One region of the Streptomyces sp. NPDC005799 genome, then DNA from elsewhere that is predicted to be linked to it. Evidence: riboswitches for the same ligand, from Rfam matches in the RefSeq annotation. Region 1 holds a riboswitch; the other holds the start of a gene.
The links. Region 1 has a riboswitch for ZMP and ZTP ahead of ABZ453_RS18510 (glycine hydroxymethyltransferase). Riboswitches for the same ligand answer to the same signal wherever they lie in the genome.

Region 2: linked by a shared signal. The riboswitch ahead of ABZ453_RS11995 (bifunctional 5,10-methylenetetrahydrofolate dehydrogenase/5,10-methenyltetrahydrofolate cyclohydrolase) and the one ahead of ABZ453_RS18510 (glycine hydroxymethyltransferase) in region 1 are both predicted to bind ZMP and ZTP.

Annotation. Positions count from the first base shown of each region.
Region 1 is NZ_JBEXXQ010000017.1:45,488-48,835, forward strand. Features, by position in the region: gene ABZ453_RS18510 (glycine hydroxymethyltransferase) at 1-759, opposite strand, end outside; ZMP/ZTP riboswitch at 803-892, opposite strand; gene rocD (ornithine--oxo-acid transaminase) at 1,012-2,217, shown strand; gene ABZ453_RS18520 (DMT family transporter) at 2,561-3,348, shown strand, end outside.
Region 2 is NZ_JBEXXQ010000010.1:21,766-25,113, forward strand. Features, by position in the region: gene ABZ453_RS11980 (hypothetical protein) at 1-142, opposite strand, end outside; partial or broken gene ABZ453_RS11985 (cbb3-type cytochrome c oxidase subunit I) at 139-594, opposite strand; partial or broken gene ABZ453_RS11990 (hypothetical protein) at 603-917, shown strand; partial or broken gene ABZ453_RS11995 (bifunctional 5,10-methylenetetrahydrofolate dehydrogenase/5,10-methenyltetrahydrofolate cyclohydrolase) at 918-1,764, opposite strand; ZMP/ZTP riboswitch at 1,788-1,871, opposite strand; gene ABZ453_RS12000 (hypothetical protein) at 1,876-2,733, opposite strand; gene ABZ453_RS12005 (MarR family transcriptional regulator) at 2,795-3,328, shown strand.

The DNA of each region.
Region 1 (3,348 bases):
GACCAGACCGGCGAAGTGCGCCATGTCCACCATCAGGGTCGCCCCGACCTCGTCGGCGATCTCCCGCATGATCCGGAAGTTCACGAGGCGTGGGTAGGCGGAGTAGCCGGCGACGATGATCAGCGGCTTGAAGTCGCGGGCGGACGCGCGCAGCGCCTCGTAGTCGATCAGGCCGGTGGCCGGGTCGGTGCCGTAGGAGCGCTGGTCGAACATCTTGCCGGAGATGTTCGGGCGGAAGCCGTGGGTCAGATGGCCACCGGCGTCCAGGGACATGCCGAGCATGCGCTGGTTGCCGAAGGCCTGCCGCAGTTCGGCCCAGTCGGCCTCGCTGAGGTCGTTGACCTGGCGGACGCCGGCCTTCTCCAGGGCGGGGGTCTCGACGCGCTGGGCGAGCACGGACCAGAAGGCGACGAGGTTGGCGTCGATGCCGGAGTGCGGCTGGACGTAGGCGTGCCGGGCGCCGAAGAGTGCCTTGGCGTGGTCGGCGGCGAGGGACTCGACGGTGTCCACGTTGCGGCAGCCGGCGTAGAAGCGGCGGCCGATGGTGCCCTCGGCGTACTTGTCGCTGAACCAGTTGCCCATCGCGAGCAGGGTGGCCGGGGAGGCGTAGTTCTCGGAGGCGATCAGCTTGAGCATCTCGCGCTGGTCGGCGACCTCCTGGCCGATGGCGTCGGCCACGCCGGGCTCGACGGCGCGGATCACGTCGAGGGCTGCGCGGAAGGCGGTGGACTCGGTGGAGAGGGGCTGCTGCTCTGTCATGTCGTCGGCCTCCGGGTGGCGTGGCTTGAAGCGTTCACGGTTCACGGTTGGCCCAGGCGCACGGCACTCGCTCACTCGCAGGCCGCTCCCCGATGGTCGGTCCCATCCCAGCGCGCCAGTCACGGCCCGTCGGCCAGCCTACCGGCCGTGCCGCACGCGTGAGATCCCACGTCCACCATGCGAGCGAGGATAGGAAGGGGGCCACACCGTCGACCTCACCACCGTCCCCTCTCGGCACCGTCTGGAGATCCCGTGACCGCTACGGAGACACTCATCGCCGCCGCCGACGCGCACAGCGCGCACAACTACCACCCGCTGCCCGTGGTCGTCGCCTCGGCCGACGGCGCCTGGATGACGGATGTGGAGGGGCGGCGCTATCTGGACCTGCTGGCCGGCTACTCCGCCCTCAACTTCGGCCACCGCAACCGACGGCTGCTGGAAGCGGCGAAGGCTCAGCTGGACCGGGTGACGCTCACCTCGCGGGCGTTTCACCACGATCGGTTCGCCGCGTTCTGCGAGCAGCTCGCAGAGCTGTGCCGCATGGAGATGGTGCTGCCGATGAACACGGGCGCCGAGGCGGTGGAGACCGCGGTGAAGACGGCCCGGAAATGGGGCTACCGGGTCAAGGGCGTGCCCGCGGAGATGGCGAAGATCGTCGTCGCGGGCAACAACTTCCACGGCCGTACGACGACCCTCATCAGCTTCTCGACCGACACGGAGGCCCGGGCCGACTACGGGCCGTACACGCCGGGCTTCGAGATCGTGCCGTACGGGGATGTGACGGCGATGCGTTCGGCGGTCACGGAGAACACGGTGGCCGTGCTGCTGGAGCCGATCCAGGGCGAGGCGGGGGTGCTGGTGCCGCCTGCGGGATATCTGCGGGCGGTGCGGGAGCTGACGCGGGAGCGGGATGTGCTGTTCGTCGCCGACGAGATCCAGTCGGGGCTGGGACGGACGGGGCGGACCTTCGCGTGCGAGCACGAGGGCGTGGTGCCCGACATGTATGTGCTCGGAAAGGCGCTGGGCGGCGGAATCGTGCCGGTGTCGGCGGTGGTGTCGAGCGCGGCGGTGCTCGGGGTGTTCCGGCCCGGGGAACACGGGTCGACGTTCGGCGGGAATCCGCTGGCCTGTGCGGTGGCACTGGAGGTGATCGCGATGCTGCGGACGGGCGAGTTCCAGGCACGGGCGGCGGAGCTGGGCGGGCATCTGCACCGGGAACTGGGGGCGTTGGCCGGGACGGGCCGGCTGACCGCGGTGCGCGGACGGGGTCTGTGGGCCGGCGTCGACGTCCATCCGCGCCACGGCACCGGTCGCGAGGTGTCCGAGAAGCTGATGGACCGGGGTGTGCTGGTCAAGGACACCCATGGCGCGACGATCCGGATCGCGCCGCCGCTGGTCATCACCGAGGAGGACCTGGACTGGGGCCTGGCCCGCCTGCGGGACGTGCTCGGCGAGTGAGACGCCCTCCATCGACGCCGGCGCCACCACGCACGACCGTCACCGCACGCGGCCACACGCACCGCTTGTCGGGGTCGGCGGAGCAGGCGGCGCGGGTGGCGGCGAGCAGGCCCATGCCGCCGAGTACGACCGTGCCCGACCGGAGTTGTCTGCGTGCGTCCGCCATGGCGTGTCTCCCCGTTGATGTGACCGTCGGTGTGGCTGTGGCTGTGGCTGTGGTGTGGTTGTGGGTGCGGCCGCTTGCGGCGGCCCTCTGGCCGCCGGCCTGGAGATCGAGAGGAGATCGGCCCCCGGCACCCCCACTCCGGACGCTCTCCCCTACAGTCACTTTGTGATCTTTGGGATGGTGTGCGCGCTCGGAGCGGCGGTCTGTTTCGGTACGGCGACGGTGCTGCAGGCGGTCGCCGCGCGGGCCGCGACCACCGGTGGCGGCGGTGAGGCCGCACTGCTGCTGCGGGCGCTGCGGCAGTGGCGGTATCTGGCCGGACTCGGGCTGGACGGGCTGGGGTTCCTGCTGCAGATCGCGGCGCTGCGGTCGCTGCCCATCTACGCGGTCGCCGCGGCCCTGGCGTCCAGCCTGGCGGTGACCGGGGTGGTCGCGGCACGGCTGCTGCACGTGCGGCTGAGCCGGATGGAGTGGAGTGCGGTCGGCGTGGTGTGCGCCGGACTCGCGATGCTGGGACTGGCGTCGGGCGCCGAGGGGGATCGCCACGGCTCCATGGCGCTGAAATGGGCGATGCTCGCGATCGCGGTGGCGGTGCTGACGCTCGGGCTGTTGAGCGGACGCTGGTCCGGGCGGGGACGGGACCTGGTGCTGGGACTGGGGGCCGGATTCGGGTTCGGGGTGGTCGAGGTGGCGGTCCGGCTGATCGACTCGCTCGCACCGCTGGAGCTCCTCGCCAACCCGGCGACGTACGCCCTGCTGATCGGTGGCGGCGCCGCCTTCCTGCTGCTGACCTCGGCGTTGCAGCGCGGTTCGGTCACCACGGCCACCGCCGGCATGGTCATCGGCGAGACGCTCTGGCCGGCGACGGTGGGCGTGGTGTGGCTCGGCGACCGGACGCGGGAGGGGCTTGCCTGGCTGGCGGTGCTGGGGTTCCTCGTCGCGGTGGCGGGAGCGCTGGCACTGGC
Region 2 (3,348 bases), on a different contig from region 1:
TCTCCGCCCGTTGGGCCGGAGTCAGCCAGTCGAAGGGGGCGCTGAAGCGGGCGGCGGCGCTTCGGCCCTCCTCCCGGGCGGCGGCGATCAGGAGGTGCCCCTCGATCTCGTTGAGAAGCGTCCGGGTGTCCTCGCTGCTCATGGGACGGTCAAATCCCGCTCGGCGACCGGCTTCTGTCCGTGGTGGAGGTCGAACGCCGGGGATTGACTGCGGATGCGGGGGAGTTGGACGAAGTTGTGCCGTGGCGGCGGGCAGGAGGTCGCCCACTCCAGGGAGCGGCCGTAGCCCCACGGGGCGTCGACCTCGACCTTCTCGCCGTACCTGGCGGTCTTCCAGACGTTGTAGAGGAACGGGAGCATCGAGGAGCCCAACAGGAACGAGGAGATGGTCGAGACCGTGTTGAGCGTGGTGAACCCCTCGGCCGCCAGGTAGTCCGGTATACGGCGCTGCATGCCCTGCGCGCCTAGCCAGTGCTGGACCAGGAAGGTGCCATGGAAGCCGGTGGACAGCGTCCAGAACGTGATCTTCCCGAGCCGCTCGTCGAGCATCCTGCCCGTGAACTTGGGCCACCAGAAGTGGAATCCGGCGAACATGCCGCACAGCCCTGACGACCCCGGAACTCCTCCACGCCGTCGCCGACCTGCTCGACCACTGGACCCTGGGTGCCCGTGAGAACGCCACCCTCGTCAGGCTGCTGGCCGGCACCCGGGGACTGCGGCCGGTCGGCGAGATCACCGACCGGCTCGGGCGGCGCGGACAGGCCTACGTGTACGACGGATCCGGCACCCGCATGATGCTGATCATGGACCCGTCCGAGGGTGCCGTACTGGGCCTGGAGACCACCTTCTCCCGGGCCGATCCCGAATACGGTGTCAAGGCCGGCGACGTGATGTCGTACAGCGCCTGGATGCGCTGATCACACCCCGAGCTGCCGGGCGGCGGCGTCGACGGTCTGCTCCAGCAGCGTGGCGATGGTCATCGGGCCGACGCCGCCGGGCACCGGGGTGATGAGCCCGGCCCGCTCCACGGCGGAGTCGAAGTCGACGTCGCCCACGTTGCCCGGGTTGTACCCGGCGTCGATCACGACGGCGCCGGGCTTGATGTCCTCGCCCCGGACGAGCCGCGGCCGGCCCACCGCGGCGACCACGATGTCCGCCTCGCGCACCACCGACGACAGGTCGGCGGTGCGCGAGTGGCAGTACGTCACCGTCGCGTCGCGGGCGAGCAGCAGCATGCCGACCGGCTTGCCCAGGATGGCACTGCGGCCCACGACGACGGCGCGTCGGCCGGCGGGATCGACGCCGTACTCGTCGAGGAGCCGCATGATCCCGCCGGGCGTGCACGAGACGAACCCCGGCAGGCCGAAGCTCATCGTGGCGAACGAGGCGAAGGTGACGCCGTCGACGTCCTTCTCGGGCGCGATCGCCTCGAAAGCGGCCCGCTCGTCGACGTGTTCACCCACCGGATGCTGCAGCAGGATGCCGTGCACGGTGGGATCGGCGGACAACTGCCGCAGCGCGGCGACGAGTTCCGGTGGTCGTGGCGGCCGGCAGGGCGACATGCCGGGACTCGATGCCGGACTTGCGGCAGCGGTTCTGCTTCATACGGACGTAGGTGACGGAGGCAGTGTCCTCGCCAACCAGAACGGTCGCGAGACAGGGCGCCGTTCCCGTGCGTGCGGTGAGCTCGGCCGCCTTCTTGGCGGTGTCCTCGACGATGCGCCCCGCGAGCGCGGTGCCTTTCATGAGCCGGGCCTGCGACATGATCCACTCCTGGGCCGGTGTGACGGGATCGCCCAGGCGCACGGCATCGACTGTTCGCGGCCGCTCCCCGGTGGTGCTCCACCCAAGCGCCAGTCACGGCCCGCCACGAGCCTAGCCGACCGGCTCCTCCCGCACCGGCGGGGCCGCCGTCGGGTCGACACCGTCGAGGAAGCCGGACGCCTGGGCGTGCAGACGCCCGGCACCGACGGCGCCGGCCCAGCGGGCGACCTCGGACGCAAGGGCCCTGGCCCCGGCCTCGTCACCCGTGGCGCGCGCCACCACGGCCAGCAGCAGCTGCTGGGACAGCGTGCCCGCGACGAGGCCCGCGCCGGCGCCGAGCGCGGTGGCCCGCCGCCAGCGTTCGAGGGCGCGCTCGTGGTTCCCGCCGTCGTGGTCGTGCATGCCGAGGTGCCGCAGTGCCTCCCGGGCCAGCAGCGGATCGGGGCCGGACTCCCCGGCCGCCAGGGCGGCCGCGTAGTGGGCCGGCGCGGCGGCGAGGTCGGCGAAGAGGTTGTCGGTGATCAGCCCCAGGTACATCGAGGCCCAGCCGCCTCGCACCTCGTCGGGCGCGCCGTCGCGCAGGTCCCGCGCCTGCCGCCTGAGCCCTGCGAGGACCTCGGGGTCCTTTCCCTCGGGGCCGAGGTGCGGGGTGCCGTCGACGACCAGCAGACGGCCGTAGGTGTGCCGCAGCCGTGCGAAGCCGAGGTCCCAGTCGGCCTCGGGCAGCAGTTCGGCCGCGGTCTCGAGGCGGGGCCCGGCGATGTCGCTGCCCGTGAACCAGTCGCTCTCCAGGGCGACTTCGGCGGCCGCCCGGGCGAGCCGGGCTCGGTCCGCCCGGTTGTCGGGAACGGCCGAGTCCAGCAGCCGCAGGGCTCTGGGCCAGCGGCCGGCGAGGGACAACTCCTGTGCGGAGGCGATCAGTTCGTCGATGGTGACGGATGTGCGCAAAGCGCTCGTCGCGTTCGTCATGACGAGAGAAGGTAGTTATGCAGAAAACCATCCACAAGAAAACCACTGCGGGAGACAGACGATGGAGGACTCGGCGGACCGGCATGTCGAGGATTGGGTGAAGGAGCTCGACTGGATGGACCCGGTGAAGGAGGCGATCTTCGTCCGCCTGGCCATCCTGTCCCGGCACGCGTCCAAGGCCCGGCGCGAGATGCTCGACTCCGACGGGCTGCGGCACTGGCAGTACAAGGTGCTGCTCACCCTGCGCCGGCTCGGCCCGCCCTACACCGCGAGCCCGTCACAGCTCGCCGACCGGCTGGGGCTGACCCGGGGCGCGCTGTCGGCCCGGCTGGGACCGCTGGAGGAGGCGGGCCTGATCCGCCGTACCCACGAGGAGGGCGACCGCCGGCGGGTGCGGGTGCGGCTCACCGAGGCAGGGGACGCCGCCTTCGAGCAGCATGCCGCGTCGGAGGAAGCGGGCGAGGTCGCGCTGCTCTCCGTACTGACCGCAGAAGAACAGCGGACACTGGCCGACCTGCTGCGGAGGCTGGTCGTCGCCGCCGAGTCAGGCCCAGAGCCGCTCGAGCCGAAAAGGTCCAGGTCAACCGGGAGCTGACCTGGACCCTCGCGGTTCCG